DNA from 2 places in the Carnobacterium sp. CS13 genome. Region 2 is predicted to be linked to the other one. Evidence: a T-box and tRNA genes for the amino acid it is inferred to sense, from the RefSeq annotation. Region 2 holds a T-box; the other holds one or more tRNA genes.
The links. A T-box is a leader RNA that pairs with one kind of tRNA and senses whether it is charged. The one in region 2 lies ahead of leuS (leucine--tRNA ligase), so its partner is inferred to be a tRNA-Leu.

Region 1 (8,886 bases), 1.2 Mb from region 2:
CCCGAGAACACTGGCTAATATTAATCTCAGGAAAAAAATTTTATTCATCTGCATCGCTTCCTCACATCTTTTTTCTCTTTAACGTTAAATCCCTTTATCATCGGTTTTTGCTATTATATATCCCATTGTAAAGGATATTGGTAAATTTAGGCTTTTTTTGCTTTGTCCAATAATAATGGGATGTGAGTGATTAATCTCCTGTCAGCCTAATGGTAAGTGCTGAAAGGTTTTTCTTTCTTGATTATTCGTCTATTTTTTTCATAGTTGCTGCCTTTATTCAGCTGTTTTTTAGCCTTTAATTTCTTTTAAGCTTCTAGTAATGAGTCTTTCTAAATAATAACTTTTTTAAAATGAATATTTTAATGAATATTATATTTTGTGTTTTTTTAGTTCAACCAAACAAAAAAACCTAACAATGCATAAATAAAAACATTATTAAGATATTTAACTCATCAATACAATCGTTCTAATTGTATTTAACCATGCATAAATAATGTTTATTAAGAATAAATATTGCATATTATTACACTTTCATTTATAGTATGAAACAAGATAAAAAAGGGAGCGAAAGATAAATGAAAAATAAAAAAAACACCTTAGTTGCTATCCTGTTTTCTGTTATGACACTACTATTAACTTTAGTACCTCTCACATCCGTTTCTGCAGCGGATACTGATCCAGTCTACGAAAAAATTCAAGAACGAGGTTCGTTGATTGTTGGTTTATCTGCCGATTATGCTCCTTATGAATTTCATGCTACCGTAGATGGGCAAGATAAAATCGCTGGCTTCGATATTTCAATTGCCCAAAAGATCGCTGATGATTTAGGCGTAGAATTAAAAATTGAAGAATTAGGATTCGATGGTTTGTTAGGGGCTATGGAAACTGGCAAAATCGATATTATTATTTCAGGAATGTCGCCAACACCTGAACGATTAAAAGAAGTTAACTTCTCTGACGCCTATATGGATGTACAGCAAAGAGTTGTCGTTCGGAAAACCGATATAGATCGCTTTACAAGTGTCGATGATTTCAACGGTGTTAAAGTAGGTGCACAAAAACAATCCACACAAGAAGAATTAGCTCATAGCGAACTAATCGGTTCAACTGTTGTCTCACTTCAAAAAGTACCTGACGTTATCGTTAACCTGCAACAAAAGAAAGTTGATGCGATTATTTTAGAAGGACCTGTTGCGGAAGCTTATATTTCTCAAAATAATGATATTATGTTTGCCGATGTCCAATTTGAGGATGCGGATAAACAAACAGCTGTCGCCATTTCTAAAGAAGCACCTTATTTATTAGAAAAAATCAATTCAACCATCAAAGTCATTCGTGACGAAAATCTTTTACCAGGTTATATTGAAGAAGCTGCGACTCATATGGGAGACGATCGTCCATTCTTCCAGAAATACGGTTCGTATTACCTTAAAGGAACCGGTTATACAGTAGTCTTAGCCTTCATCGGGGTACTTTTCGGTTCCATAATCGGCAGTGCGCTGGCTTTAATGAAATTATCGAAGAAGCTTCCCTTAAAAGCTATTTCCGTTGCTTATATTGAATACGTTCGTGGCACACCGCTTTTAGTTCAAATCTTCTTAGTTTACTTTGGTTCGCCATTTCTAGGTCTAGATCTTTCAGCATTCACTGCTGGTTGTATCGCGATTGCTTTAAATAGCGGTGCCTATGTGGCCGAAATTATCCGTTCTGGAATCAATGCTGTGGACAAAGGCCAACTAGAAGCTGCTCGTTCTCTAGGCATGAACCATACACAAGCCATGCGCTATATTATTTTTCCACAAGCCATTAAAAATATTTTACCTGCGTTAGGAAATGAATTTGTCTCTGTTATCAAAGAATCTTCTGTTGTTTCTGTCATTGGAGTATCTGAATTAATGTTCCAAGCAGGTGTGGTAACCGGTGCTAGTTTCAAGCCCTTCTTACCTATTTTGATTGCTTCGGTCATTTATTTCATTTTGACTTTTACTTTATCTCGTCTATTAGGTTTTGCTGAAAGGGGCATGAATACTAGTGATTAATATTAAAAACTTAAAGAAAAATTTTGGTAAAAATGAAGTATTAAAAGGCATTGATTTAGAAGTCAAAACTGGTGAAGTCGTTGTTATCATTGGCCCTTCTGGCAGCGGGAAAAGTACTTTCCTCCGTTGTTTAAATTTATTAGAGCAGCCAACTGAGGGCAGCGTTGAATTTGAAGGTAAAAATCTGTTAGAAAAGAATGCCGACATCAATGAATTGCGTCAAAAAATGGGAATGGTTTTCCAAAGCTTCAACTTATTTCCACATAAAACGATTGTAGAAAATTTAACCATCAGTCCACTTAAAGTTAAAGGGCAAAATCCTGAAGAAGCCAAAAAAAATGCTTTAGAATTATTGAATAAAGTTGGCCTAAGCGATAAAAGCGACAGCTTTCCTGTCCAATTATCTGGTGGTCAGCAGCAACGGGTAGCGATTGCTCGTGCGCTTGCGATGGGACCTGACGTCATGTTGTTTGATGAACCGACTTCAGCGTTGGATCCAGAAATGGTTGGCGAAGTATTAGCTGTAATGAAGAACTTAGCTGAAGGCGGTATGACTATGGTCGTTGTTACGCATGAAATGGGCTTTGCCCGTGAAGTAGCTGACCGAGTGATTTTTATGGATGACGGAATGATTGTTGAGCAAGGAAAACCAAAAGATATTTTTTCTAATCCGCAGCATGCCCGAACACAGGATTTTCTAAGCAAAGTACTATAAAGCAGAAGCAAATCGAAAAGGAGTTTTAAAAGTGGATAAAACATATACAGCCTTAGCTCACCAGTTTCCTGATGAAAACATTCTGATGGAAATTGCGACACTCGCAAGTGAAACAGAAAACCTCATTGATCTATCGATCGGTGATCCAGATTTAATCACCGATGAAGCTATCATTGATGCTGCCTTCGAAGCAGCAAAACAAGGACATACGAAGTATACGGCTTCTGGCGGCAGCCAAGACTTTTTACAAGCAGTGATTGATTTTTATGAAAAACATTACCAATTAACGTTCAAACCGAATCAAGTTCGGGCTACAGTCGGCGCACTTCATGGTATGTATTTGACGTTGAAAACTATTTTAAATCCTGGTGATGAAGTCATTATTCACGAGCCTTACTTCTCTCCTTACAAGGATCAAGTAATTTTTTCTGGTGGGATTCCAGTCTTCATGCCAACTTATGAAAAAGATGGTTTTCAAATTGATATCGAACTTTTAAAATCTGCTATTACAGATAAAACCAAAGCTATCATCATCAATTCGCCAAATAATCCAACGGGCGCCGTTTTTAGTCCGGAACTCTTCAAACAAATTGCTGACTTGGCTATCGAACACAATTTTTATATTTTATCTGATGAAGTGTATGAAGCTTTTACTTTTTATAATGATTTTGTCCCTATGGCAACATTCGCGCCTGAACATACAGTTACCTTCAGCAGTTTTTCAAAAGCATTTGCGATGACAGGTTGGCGAATTGGGTATATGATTGCCCCAGACTATTTAAATGAAGCCGCCAAACTTATCAACGAAAGCATTACTTACTCGGCACCAACTCTCTCTCAACGTGCTGGAATTTATGCTTTAGACCATGCAGATGAATTGGTGCCTAAAGTGACCTCTGTTTTCCAAGAACGTCTTGAATATATTGCTGAGCGTGTCGCTGAAATTTCGTTTTTGTCATTGCATCCAGTTAAAGGCAGTATGTATGCTTTTATTAATATTTCAAAAACCAGTTTGGATTCTGTTGCTTTTACAGAAAAATTATTAAAAGAAACTCAAGTCCTCGTGATTCCTGGCAAAGCTTTTGGCGAATCTGGCGATCAATATATTCGACTTGCAGCAACACAAAATCTTGTATTATTGAAAGAAGCTTTTGATCGAATCGAAAAATTAAACTTTTAATAAAATAAGAGTCCTGCATTTCTCTCTTCACAAAGAAACAGGTACTTTTCTCCCTTTTAATAAAAGAGAAAAAAGTACCTGTAAGGGTAAAACCCTATTAACTTGCTATTCTCAATATGCGGTCGGGGGGACTCGAACCCCCACCAAGAATTTCTCGACCAGCCCCTCAAGCTGGCGCGTCTACCAATTCCGCCACGACCGCTTAGTCTAACCCTTCTAAAACTCAGTTTATTTCTTATAGTCATAACTATACATTTACAAAAGTAATTTTGCAATAGGTACCGCAACATAGTTTGTGTCAAGTTTTTCTCGAGTGTCCTATTCCTTCACTAGTTTAGGCACTCTATTTTTGTACACCCATCAGCTACCGCACGGCTCCGCCGCTTGCTGGCCCATCTTTTGGAAGAACGTTCCTAAAACCAGGAACCTTCTCCCAAAAGACAGGAATTAACGAAAACTTTTAATTAATTGTCCTATTGCCGATGAACGAGAGGCATACAAGGGAATGGTCCCATTCTTTGCCCCGACTGACTGCCGTGTTTTCTCATGCAATAACGACGATAAACGAACCGTTTGGTTCAGCTTGCGCTGTTGTCTCGCACTTCTATTTTGTTGATGAAGGTAGGCTTCACGCAAGGTGTGATTGAACATCCCTTGTTTTACCTTTACCATAGCTTCGCAACCTTCTGCGCTCCAATGCATCCCACGCTTTTTCATGCGAAAAGAGATGTGTCGTTGATTCGATTCCATTGCGCCTAAACCTCTTGCATCCTCTGGTGCTTGTTCTACTTTTTCGCGCCAATCGAAAATCCGATCCCAATTCCGTAAGACATAGGTTCTAAATGTATTCAGTTTTTCCACTGCTGAAGTTTCGTCTAACGTACTTTCATACGTATCTAACCAAATAGTTAAATCATCTAAATCGTGTGTTTTTATCGCTTGCTTGACCTGTTGTTTAAAGACAGTCGTTTTCACACCAAATGCACGATTTAACCCTTGAAAGACATGATAAGAGTCTAGCTGATTGAAAACGGGATAATTCGATTGAGAAAAAGCTTCTTGGAATCTATCTGCAGTATAGCCTTGTCCACCGTCACTATTGGTAATGACTTGGGCTTGTTGTAAGGCATAATGATTCGCTGTAAAGGCTTGGACCTCTGCCCAAAAACCAGCGGTTTTTTTAGTCGTCATAATGGCTTTAGGTTCCTTTAAGGAAACGCGTTCTCCGTTTTTATTCCAGCCTTCGTAAAGAATGGCATGACGAACTTCTAAGCTTTTTTTCTTTTCTGTTCCACGAACAAAAACTCCATCAGCCTCGGCATAGAAATAGTCCACTTTTTTTCCTTCAGGCAATTCAGCTGCTTCTTCTAGCTCCAATACGCTTTCTTCATCTTCACGTGCTTGTGCTGATCCAACGCGTTTAAGAAGACTGCCAACTGTTTGGTGGCTGATCGTGACAGCCGTCCATTCATTTAGAATAGTTGCAGTATCTCGATAAGTAGCTTTACTCGCCAACTCAGCCACTTTTACTTCTACTAATGGACTATGACGCTGATATTTTCGAATGCCTAACCACTCATCTAGTGGATAATGATTCTGATCCGTGTGATCTACCATTAAGGTACGATAGTACCGAACGGGACCGAAAATAAATTGGACCGTTTTCCAATCTTCTCGTTTCACTTTCCAACCTTCAAGTTGTTTCTCCTCTTTGATCACCTGATTGATATGAGTGAAGACATCTCCTACTAATTCAGAAAATACTTCATACATATAAACTTGAATAGCTTCTTCTGTCTCTATTAAGTTACTTGAATCCTTTATTATTTGGTAAACCTTTGATATAATCTTATTCATAAGAAGGCCTCTTTCATTTATGTATTTGCCGGTCAAGCATACATTTATGATAGAACGCCTTCTTTCTTTTTGCTAGTAAAATTATTAACTCTCGAGAACTATTTTACACATACCGCAACATACAAAGCCAAAATAAGAGCAGATCTGATAAAAAGCAGTCCTCTTATTTAAGCTAATATTTTCCACCTTTATTCTATTTCTGTTAACCTTATAGGTGAAATTTGATTTGATACAACTTTTATAATGAAATAATTTAATATTCAACGAGATGATCAATAAAAAATATCAAGGAGGATATAATATGCCAAATAAAAAAGACGAAATTATATTAAAAGGACTTAAAGAAAATAATTTAAAAAATATTAATTTAACTATCCCCAAAAATTTAATCACTGTTTTTACAGGTCTGTCTGGTTCAGGAAAAAGCTCAGTGGCTTTTGATACGCTTGCAAGAGAAAGCAGAAGGCAGATGACTTTAAATTATCCTTTATATGTTAGAAATCAGATGCCAAGATACGAACGACCTCACGCGGATCTAATGCAAAATTTAAGTCCTGTTGTGGTAATACAACAACGATCTATAAGATCAAATTCTCATTCAACAGTCGGAACTTATATGGACATTGATCCGCTTATTCGGCTTTTATTTTCTAGAATTGGAGAACCTCAAATTGGAAGTGCTACGGATTTTTCCAGGCAAAGCACTTTCGGGAGATGTCCAACGTGTGACGGTTTTGGAGAAGTAGTAACCGCTGATTTAAGTAAGTTAGTTGATTTTGATAAGTCTCTTAGAGAATATGCTGTTCAATTTAAACCTTTATCACCTTCAGGTTGGCAAGGTCAATGGATGATGACTTGTGGTTTATTTGATCCGGATAAGCCTATTAAGAATTATTCAAAAGAAAATCAAGATTTATTTTTATATGGACCTCCTGGCGGCGGTACTATTTATGCACCATTCCATACTAAAGACGGTCCTCAAAATGCACAATGGGACGGACTGTTGCCTAGATTTACAAGACTTTATATTAATAGAGATGTTACAAAGCTAAAACAAGTGTCTCAAGCTGACGTTTTGGCAGTCTCTACACATTCTGTCTGTCCGCTTTGTGGCGGAACGGGACTAAATCCCAAAGTCTTAGACTCTAAAATTAATGGGTTCAACATTTTGGAATACTCTGATTTAGAAATGACAAAACTAATCAACGAGCTCAATCATATAACGGATTCTATTGGGAAATCTATTGCACAACAAGCTGTCTCTCCAATAGAACAACTGATAGAAATGGGTTTAGGGTATCTAAGCTTATCGAGAAAAATGGAGACGTTGTCAGGAGGCGAAGCTCAAAGAGTAAAGATTGCTCGACATTTAGGCAGCAGCTTAAATAATATGACTTATATTTTTGATGAACCTAGTGCTGGTTTGCATCCTGAAGAAGTCGGTATGCTAATCAGTATGCTAAATAGTATAAAAAATAAGCATAATACAGTCATTGTAATTGAACATGACTTATCCATTATAAAAGCTGCTGATGAAATCATTGAAATGGGACCAAGTGCAGGTATCAAAGGTGGAGAAGTTATTTATCAAGGCACTCCTCTTGGCTTAAAGAATAGCCAACGAGCTTCGACCTCTTTAGAAAAACAATTAGAAATTAATAAAAACCCTAGAAAAACAGACACCTTTTTTTCGCTTGATCATGTTACTAATAATAACTTAAAAGATGTGAGTGTACGCATTCCTAAAAACGTTTTGGTTTCCGTTTCGGGAGTGTCAGGTTCTGGCAAAAGTTCATTAATGTTAGAAGCATTTATGCAAAAGTATCCAGAAACAATCAGTGTAAACCAAAGCAGCATTGGAATATCCAGCCGTTCTACGCTTGCCACATATATGGGGATAATGGACGATATACGCGCTATTCTCGCGAAAGTTACTAACCAGCCAATTGGATTATTTAGTTTCAACTCTTTAGGCGCTTGTCCTGTATGTCATGGAAAAGGTGTTACTCAACCTGATGTAGCTTTTGCAGATCCGGTAACTGTCGTCTGTGAAGCTTGCGGCGGTACACGTTATTCAGATAAAGCACGCTCTTATCAGTATAAAGGAAAAAATATTGTTGAAATATTGGAACTTACCATTGACGAAGCTCTGTATTACTTTGAAAAAGAAAAAAACATAAAAAAAGTAAGCACACTAAAAGAGGTCGGCTTAAGTTATTTGACACTAGGTCAAACGACAAGTTCTTTAAGCGGCGGAGAGATTCAGCGACTTAAGCTTGCAAGTTATCTAAAAAAAGAAGGTCAAATTTATCTTTTAGACGAACCTTCACTAGGCTTGCATATGAAAGACAACGCGAAACTTTTAGAAGTTTTTCAAAATCTTGTAAATAAAGGAAACTCTGTGATTATTATTGAACATAATCTTGATTTTATAGCTAAAAGCGACTGGATTATTGAAATGGGACCTGAAGGCGGAAAAAAAGGCGGTTTTATTATTTTTGAAGGACTTCCTAAAGACTTATTGCTAGCTAATACATTGACTGCAAAATGGTTAAAAAAAGAGGTTAAAGAATAAGATCTGAACTTTACGATAAAAGCTGACCTTTCGTAAACTATCCCAAATACAGTAAACAGCACCACACAAAAAATATGTGATGCTGTTTTTTATTTATAGTTTATTTGAACATGAGAAGTTGTATCACTAACTCGAACTATTCGATTCCTTTTAGAGTAATTTTCCAATTGAATATTTTTGATTTTGACTTCTCCTGCTCGATATTGTATTGAAATAGCAATATGATTAGCATCATCAACTGGTTGTGCTTGCGCAAAAAAATGATTGATCGCTACTTTTTGATAAGCTGAAATAACGAGAGCTCTTGGTGATGATGCTGTATAAAGTTGCGTTTCTTGTGGATAATAAGCAGCTAGATAGGTCCCTCGTATTCCAAAAGCCGATCGAGACGCTTTATCTGTCAGACTATGGTGCCCAATATGTCTAAAGTTATACGACCGATTGTCATGATAAGAATAATGTCCAATAATTTGTGTATCCGAAGCAGCTGAACTTGTTTCATGAGCTTTGATTTCAATCC
Region 2 (8,886 bases):
CTGAAACGCCCATGTTGATCAATGAGCCTATTCTGTCTTTTGGTTCAAATAATCGATACATCCCTTGTTGCACAATAAAAACAACTAAGGCCATGGCGGCCGTAATGATTGCCATCAATAAAAGGCGTCTTAGCAAGAAACCGATATTCAAGTGCGTCATTTTGTAGATAGCGCGTAACATTAAATAGGTTGTCGCCCCAAAACCAACAATGTTGGATAACAGCATACCATGCGTACCAGCTATAGCCAGCAACGGGTATTGAACCACCAGTTTAACCACTAACCCAACTGCCATTGCTACCAAAGCTCGCTTTGTTTGGTTGGCTGCTTGAAGAGTCGATCCCAACAAGACAAACAATCCTAGAAAAATGCTCATATAAGAAGACAGTTGCAAAATGCTTGCTCCAAATGCACTATAACCATAAACAACGGTATAAAGAGGTTTGGCAACGACTGCCATACCGATTGAAGCCGGCAGCATAATGAAGAAAAATAGTTGGATACTATCGCTCATTTGTGCTCTTACATCAGCCATTTTATTTCGCGCTAACAAATCAGCAATCAGCGGCACAGAAGTAATCGCCATCGAACCCGCCAAAGAAATAACGACCATGATCAGTTTATTTGCATTCCCTGCAGCGATAGCATAATTGTTTTCAATTTGCTTCGCTGTCATATCACTGACCGCATTCATAATTGGTGCAAATGTAAATTGATCGATCAGCTGAAAGAAAGTGATTCCTGAACCAATGATAATAAACGGTATCGCTGTTTTAATAATGGATTTGAAAATCTCATTAGTGGAAACAGATATTTTGTTTCTGCTATTTGCAACATTTATATCCAGTTCCGGCTTTTTCCGCCAAATAACGTACAGCAAGTAGCCGATACTGAACACCGCTCCAATAAAGGCTCCAAAAGTTGAAGCCGAAACAGCGTTAACGACACTTCCGTCTGATACCACTCGGATAAGATAGACAGCAGCCAGCATAAATATGACTCGGCCTAATTGTTCAATAAATTGTGAAATAGCTGAGGGTGCCATTGTATGATGACCTTGAATAAAACCGCGTGTGACACTCATACAAGGAATAATCAACAAGGCCCAGCTTAACGATCGGATGACTTGCGTTCCATCACTTACCGAAGCAGTAGGACTATTGGCTGCAATAAATGGTGCAATCATATACATTAAGATGGCTGCAACAATTCCGGTAATGGCCATTACCTGCAGCCCTTTTTTATAAATTTCACGACTGATTTTATATTCCCCTAAAGCGTTGTAATAAGAAACTTGCTTGGCAATAGCGGAAGGAACTCCGGCTGTAGCAATATTTAAAAACAATGCGTAAGGCGTATACCCTACCATGTAAAGAGCATTGGCAGAGTTTGCTACATCTTGCGTACCCATCCATGCCATCCAAGGGATAATGTATAAAACCCCTAAAAGCCGAGATAAGATGCTGCCGCCGGTCATCCAAGCGGAGCCGCTGACCATTTTGTCTCGTGAGCTTTTTTCATTCACCGATGCATTTTCTTTCGTAACATCCTTTGACATTTTCCATAACCCTACTCTCATACTTTTATGTACTAATATCTATTCTACTTCTTTCCCAATACCGTTGCAATGCTTTGCAGAGCGTCTTAGAGGATATTTACAAAAATTTAAGGTTCTCATTTTTGACCCCATTAGAAAAGACCACTGTTTTTTAAGCCAGTGGTCTGATCCCTTATTCTAAAACTAATTCGCTACAATATTAACCAATTTCCCAGGAATAACGATTACTTTTCGGACTGTTTTTCCTTTAATGGCTTCTTGAATTTTCTCATTAGTCATTGCTAAAGTTTCCAATTCGTCTTTCGTGATTTCTTTAGATGCTTGGGCTTTAGCTTTTAATTTTCCGTTCACTTGAAAAACCACTTCTATTTCATCTTGTACTAAGAATGCTTCATCATACGTTGGCCATGCTGCATAAGAAATGCCTTCGTCACTGTTTGTCAAAACGGCCCACAACTCTTCACCTAGATGAGGAGCAATCGGAGCTAACAACTGTACAAAGCCTTTCATGTACTCTACCGGTAAAGCTTTGGCTTTATAGGCTTCGTTCACAAATACCATCAATTGTGAAATAGCTGTATTAAAGCGCAGTTGCTCAAAGTCTTCCGTCACTTTTTTTACAGTTTGGTGGTAGGCTACATCTAATGATTGATCATTGAATGTGGTTACGCGGTCACGAAGTTGCCCTTCTTCATCCATCAATAAACGCCAGACTCGGTCTAAGAACTTGCGACTGCCTTCAAGGCCGTTTTCATTCCATGCAATCGAAGCATCCAACGGTCCCATAAACATTTCATACATCCGTAATGTGTCTGCTCCATATTTTTCAACCACATCATCAGGATTTACGACATTGCCTTTTGACTTAGACATTTTTTCGTTGTTTTCTCCCAAAATCATTCCTTGATTAAATAATTTTTGGAAAGGTTCTTTCGTTGGAACTACACCGATATCGTATAAAAATTTATACCAAAAACGTGCATACAACAAATGTAAAACAGCATGTTCGGCCCCGCCAATATAAATATCAACCGGCAACCATTCTTTCAGCTTTTCAGGGTCTGCTATCATTTCATCGTTAGCAGGATCGATAAACCGTAAATAATACCAAGAACTTCCTGCCCATTGCGGCATGGTATTTGTATCACGGCGGCCTTTCATCCCTGTTTCTGGATCGGTAACATTGACCCAGTCGGTAATATTAGCCAGTGGCGATTCGCCAGTACCGCTTGGTTTGATTTCATCTGTTTTTGGCAGTAACAACGGAAGCTCTGATTCAGCTAACGTAGTTGATGTGCCATCTTCCCAATGGATAACCGGAATCGGTTCGCCCCAGTAGCGTTGTCTTGCAAATAACCAGTCACGCAAACGATACGTCGTTTCTTTTTTACCTAAACCTTTTTCTTCTAGCCAAGCATTTATTTTAGCAATGGCTTCTTCTTTGCCCAAACCATCTAGGAAATCTGAATTGATGTGTGGACCATCTTCTAAAAAGGCCTCTTTTTCTATTTGACCGCCTGCTAAGACGGGGGTAATTTCTAAGCCAAAAGTTTTTGCAAACTCGTAATCCCGTTGATCGTGTGCTGGAACAGCCATGATTGCACCTGTACCATAAGACGCTAAGACATAATCAGAAATCCAAATCGGTATTTCTTTCCCGTTTACTGGATTTACTGCGTAAGCTCCTGTGAATACGCCAGTTTTTTCTTTGCTTAAATCCGTCCGGTCTAAATCACTTTTCAGACTAACTTTTTCAATATAAGCTTTGATTTCTGCTTCTTGTTCAGGAGTCGTAATTTTTTCCACTAAGTCCAATTCTGGTGCCATGACACAATAAGTTGCTCCAAATAATGTGTCTGGACGAGTCGTAAAAATAGTGAAGTCTTGTTCTGTATCTTTAACTGTAAAAGAGACATTTGCTCCAACCGATTTTCCGATCCAATTGCGTTGCATATCTTTAATACTATCAGGCCAATCAACCAATTCTAAATCTTCTAATAAACGTTCAGCATAAGCTGTTATTTTCAACATCCATTGTTTCATTGGTTTGCGGAAAACAGGATGTCCGCCACGTTCGCTTTTTCCATCGATAACTTCTTCGTTAGCCAATACTGTTCCTAGAGCAGGACACCAGTTAACCGCAACTTCTGCTTCATAAGCTAATCCTTTTTCGTATAATTTAATAAAAATCCATTGGGTCCATTTGTAATAACTTGGATCAGTCGTATTGATTTCACGTTCCCAATCGTAACTAAAACCCAATGAGTTGATTTGACGCCGAAATGTTTCAATATTATGAGCAGTAAACTCCGCAGGATCATTTCCGGTATCTAACGCATATTGTTCAGCCGGCAAACCAAAAGCATCCCATCCCATTGGATGCAATACATTGTAACCTTGTGCACGTTTCATACGTGAAAGAATGTCTGTCGCAGTGTAGCCTTCTGGATGTCCAACATGTAACCCTTGTCCAGATGGGTACGGAAACATATCCAGAGCATAAAATTTTTCTTTTGCCGAATCTTCAGTTGTCTGGAAAGTTTTATTATCTGCCCAGTACTTTTGCCATTTTTTTTCAATAGTCTTATGATTGAAACTCATATCGTTAATCCCTCTTCCTCAGTTTAATCGTTTAATAAATTAAAAAATCGCCCTATGAGCGCAGATAAATGATCTGATACTCATAGGACGATTGAACAGTTTACTGATCGTGGTACCACCTATGTTTTCTACAAAATTTCTGTAGACTCTTCTTACCTTTAACGCAGGCGTTACGGCTTTACTTACTGATCGATTTCAGTAAAGCAACATCCAAGGCGAGTTCAAAAGCTTTCTTTATGCATTTCCACCAACCATGCACTCTCTTTAAAAGAAGTATTTCTACTATTCCTTTTCTTTGTTTTTAACTATTGATTCTATTCTATCAAATAAACAGCTAGCGAGCAATAGCAAAGTGCCCTTCATCTCTTAAACAAAGGGCACTACTCAATTCATTTAATTATTTTTTTAATTTAGTCATTTCATCAGCAACAAATTGAACTTCGGTTCCGACGATAACTTGGATGTTATGGTCAGAAACTTTGTTGATGCCAATTGCTCCGGAAGATTTGATTTTCTTTTCATCGACTTTAGACATGTCTTTAACCTCGAGACGCAAGCGCGTTGTACAATTGTCGATTGAGGTTATGTTTTCATCGCCGCCTAAACCAGCATAAATCATTTCAGCTTGACGTTTAAATTTATCATTTTTTGACGAAGAAACAGCTGCGTCATCATCTTCCACGATTTCTTCATCTTCGTCATCTCCTCGGCCTGGCGTTGCCAAGTTGAATTTAACGATCACAAAACGGAAAACAAAATAATAAATAGCAAAAAAGACTAATCCTTGAAGGATCAACATATACGGTTGGTTTGCTAATGGCAATCGGAAGCTTAACACAAGGTCGACTAAACCAGCACTAAATCCAAAACCAGCTGTCCAATGGAAAGTTGCTGCAATAAATAGTGAAATCCCAGTTAAGACCGCGTGTACCAAGTACAATAACGGAGCTGCAAACATGAATGAGAATTCCAGCGGTTCAGTAACACCTGTAAAGAAGGCAGCAAAACTGGCTGCGATCATTAAAGATGCTACTACTTTTCTCTTGTTGTCTTTAGCTGTGTGGTACATCGCTAACGCTCCGCCTGGCAGACCGAACATCATGATCGGGAAGAAACCAGCTTGATACATACCAGTGATTCCTTTTGTCCCTGTACCTGCCCAGAAGTTCCCAATATCATCAATACCGGCCACATCAAACCAAAATACAGAATTCAATGCGTGGTGTAAACCTGTTGGAATCAATAAACGGTTGAAGAATCCGTATAAACCAGCACCTATAGCACCTAATTTACTAATACTTGTACCGAATGTTACTAATGCAGAGAACACTACCGGCCAAACGAATAATAAGATTAATGAAACAACCAGCATCGCCATTGATGTCATGATCGGCGCAAGTCGTTTTCCACTGAAAAAGGCCAATGCTTGCGGCAGCTTAACATGACTAAAGCGGTTATACATAGAAGCTGCAACTAAACCAGATATGATCCCAACAAAAGCATTATTAATTTTGTCAAATGCAGGGCTGACTGCCTCGATATCAATACCTTGCAGCATAGACACAGACTCTGTGCTTAATAAAGTCGTGACTACTAAGAAAGCTACCAGTCCACTAAGCGCGGCTGCTCCGTCTTTGTCTTTTGACATGCCCAGTGATAACCCAACAGCAAATAATACAGGTAGGTTATCGATTACTGCTGAACCTGCTTTAATGAGAAATGCTGCATAGACGTTTTCTCCGCCCCATCCGCTTGGGTCGATCCAATAACCGATTCCCATTAAAATCGCAGCTACAGGTAAAACCGCAACTGGGAGCATTAACGAACGTCCAATTCTTTGAAAATATGATTTCATTATTTTTTCCTCCTAGAATAAATGCATATATAACAGAATAATGATAGATAAGCAAAATAATATGTTTTCCATTCTTGCTAGTTAACGTTTGTTCATTAGCACTTCCCCTTTTTCACCAAATCAAACTGTTTTTAATTAAGCGGTTTGATACAGTTGAGTAATTTTTGATACTTTACATTCTAGATTAACCAACTTTTTACTCAACGCCAAAATCATACCAATTTAGAAAACTCTTGTCAAATGAGAATTTAATTACAATAATCCCCTCTCATTAAACCAGACCACTGCTGCATTGGTATCCATTTCAACTCTCCTTTACTTTTTAGAAAAAAATCTCTAAATACCATATATACCAATTTCATAAAACAAACATATATTAACATAAAAAAGTGCTTAAACATTAGATTTCTCTACGTTTAAGCACTTTGTTTACTCTTTTATTTATTTGATTAGAAGGGTTTGTCCTACAAAAATGACATCAGATTTCAAATAGTTCCACTCTTTTAAACTGGCTACTGAAACTCCGACTTTATTTGCGATTGCCCATAATGAGTCATCACGAACAACTGTATAGGATGTTAACTGTTCTGGCGTTTTAGTTACAACATCAGATTTTACAGATGTTATAAGAGTTAAGTTTTGGCCAACAGAAAGACTATCCGAATTCAGATCGTTCCATGATTTTAAATCTGAAACTGATACACCATTGCTATTGGCTATTCCCCATAATGTATCGCCACTTTTAACAATGTGGTTGGATTGAGCAGCACCACTTGTATTTTTATTAGTGGTTGGAACCGGAACTGTTGGTGTTTTTGCAGTCGCGGTTGAATTTGCTTGATTGCCGACTTTAACTGTCAACGTTTGACCAACATAAATAGTATCCGTGCTCAATTTATTCCATGATTTTAAATCAGATAGAGAAACTCCATATTTAGAACTAATTGCGGATAATGTATCCCCGCTCTTGATCGTATAAGAAACAGCTAGATTCGAAACTGTTGCATCTGTTTTATTCGAATTTGTTGTAGCAGTTGATCCACCTTTGATGGTTAAGTTTTGACTAACCATAATCGTATCAGATGTCAAATTATTCCATGACTTCAAGTTCGCTACAGATACACCTTTGCTGCTCGCTACTCCCCACAATGTATCGCCGCTCTTAACAGTGTAAGAAGACGTTGTTGTATTAGAAGGTGTCGACGTATTTGGTGTTGAGTTATTGTTTGTTGAACCCGTACCGCCTTTGATCGTCAAGTTTTGGCCGATATAGATCGTATCAGAGGTCAAATTGTTCCATGACTTCAAATTCGCTACAGAAACACCATTACTGCTCGCCACTCCCCACAAAGAATCTCCATTCTTAACGGTGTAAGAAGACGTTACTGTGTTGGATGGTGTCGATATGTTTCGTGCTGTATTAGCGCTGGATGAATTTGTACCGCCTTTGATCGTCAATTTTTGTCCAACAAAAATTGTATCGGATGTCAGATTATTCCATGACTTTAAATTCGCTACAGATACGCCATTGCTGCTTGCTACTCCCCACAATGTATCGCCGCTCTTAACGGTGTAAGTAGACGTTGCTGTATTCGTAGGTGTTGATGTTGTTGGCGTTGTATTCGTTGAACCTGTGCCGCCTTTGATCGTCAAGTTTTGTCCAACAAAAATCGTATCGGATGTTAAATTATTCCATGACTTCAAGTTCGCTACAGACACACCTTTGCTGTTCGCTACTCCCCACAACGTATCGCCGTTCTTAACGGTGTAAGTAGACGTTGCTGTATTAGAAGGCGTCGACGTGTTTGGTGTTGAATTATTATTCGTTGAACCTGTGCCGCCTTTGATCGTCAATTTTTGGCCGATATAAATCGTGTCGGATGTTAAATTGTTCCATGACTTCAAATTCGCTACAGATACGCCACTGCTGTTCGCCACTCCCCACAATGTATCTCCGCTCTTAACAGTGTAAGAAGACGTTGCTGTATTGGATGGCGTCGACGTGTTTGGTGTTGAGTTATTGTTTGTTGATCCCGTACCGCCTTTGATCGTCAATTTTTGGTCGATATAAATCGTATCGGATGTCAAATTGTTCCATGACTTCAAGTTCGCTACAGATACACCTTTGCTGCTCGCCACTCCCCACAACGTATCGCCGCTCTTAACAGTGTAAGAAGACGTTGTTGTATTGGATGGCGTCGACGTATTTGGTGTTGAGTTATTGTTCGTTGAACCTGTACCGCCTTTGATCGTCAATTTTTGGCCGATATAAATCGTATCGGATTTCAAATTATTCCAAGATTTCACATTCGCTACAGAAACACCCATACGGTTCGCAATTGCCCACAACGTGTCGCCATTTTTAACGGTATAAGAAGAAGCCGTTGTATTCGTATTAGGCTTTTCAGATGATGAAGAATCAGATCCAGTAGAACCTGGATTAGGATTTACCGGTCCAGTATACCCACTGTCAAATCGTGTTAAATTATAAGAGTTAATAATATTGTTTAGCTTAGAAGCATAACTTGGATCGGTAGCGTAACGTCCCTGCAACCATGCAGTTGCATCGTAAACACTAGTACTATTGCTTTTCCAAGCTCCTGAGTAAAAGTTTGAATCCCAATTCGTTCCATTTTTTAACAAGTTAGCATTATCTTGTAATGATTCTGCATGAGATGGATATTTTTTAAAGTTTTGAGGAATGTAGACCCATCCGCCACTTGCGCTCCATTCGGAAGTATACATAGTAGCTGTTTGACCATTGTAGCTTCCTTTAATTCCAAACAAATTGTGGTTTGGAGAAGAAGATAATTTACTGGAACCCCAACCACTTTCTAAAGCTGCTTGAGCAATCATCAGAGAGGCATATAAG

Region 1: it has a tRNA-Leu gene. The T-box ahead of leuS (leucine--tRNA ligase) is inferred to sense a tRNA for this amino acid. The anticodon was not compared.

What each region holds. Positions count from the first base shown of each region.
Region 1 is NZ_CP067364.1:1,983,399-1,992,284, forward strand. It holds gene JHE06_RS09380 (ABC transporter substrate-binding protein/permease) at 576-2,039, shown strand; gene JHE06_RS09385 (amino acid ABC transporter ATP-binding protein) at 2,032-2,754, shown strand; gene JHE06_RS09390 (pyridoxal phosphate-dependent aminotransferase) at 2,786-3,934, shown strand; tRNA gene JHE06_RS09395 (tRNA-Leu) at 4,052-4,136, opposite strand; gene JHE06_RS09400 (ISLre2 family transposase) at 4,382-5,791, opposite strand; gene JHE06_RS09405 (ATP-binding cassette domain-containing protein) at 6,093-8,366, shown strand; gene JHE06_RS09410 (glycosyl hydrolase family 28-related protein) at 8,456-8,886, opposite strand, start outside.
Region 2 is NZ_CP067364.1:576,085-584,970, reverse strand. It holds gene JHE06_RS02905 (putative polysaccharide biosynthesis protein) at 1-1,558, opposite strand, end outside; gene leuS (leucine--tRNA ligase) at 1,742-4,159, opposite strand; T-box leader at 4,240-4,464, opposite strand; gene nagE (N-acetylglucosamine-specific PTS transporter subunit IIBC) at 4,557-6,014, opposite strand; gene JHE06_RS12360 (LysM peptidoglycan-binding domain-containing protein) at 6,456-8,886, opposite strand, start outside.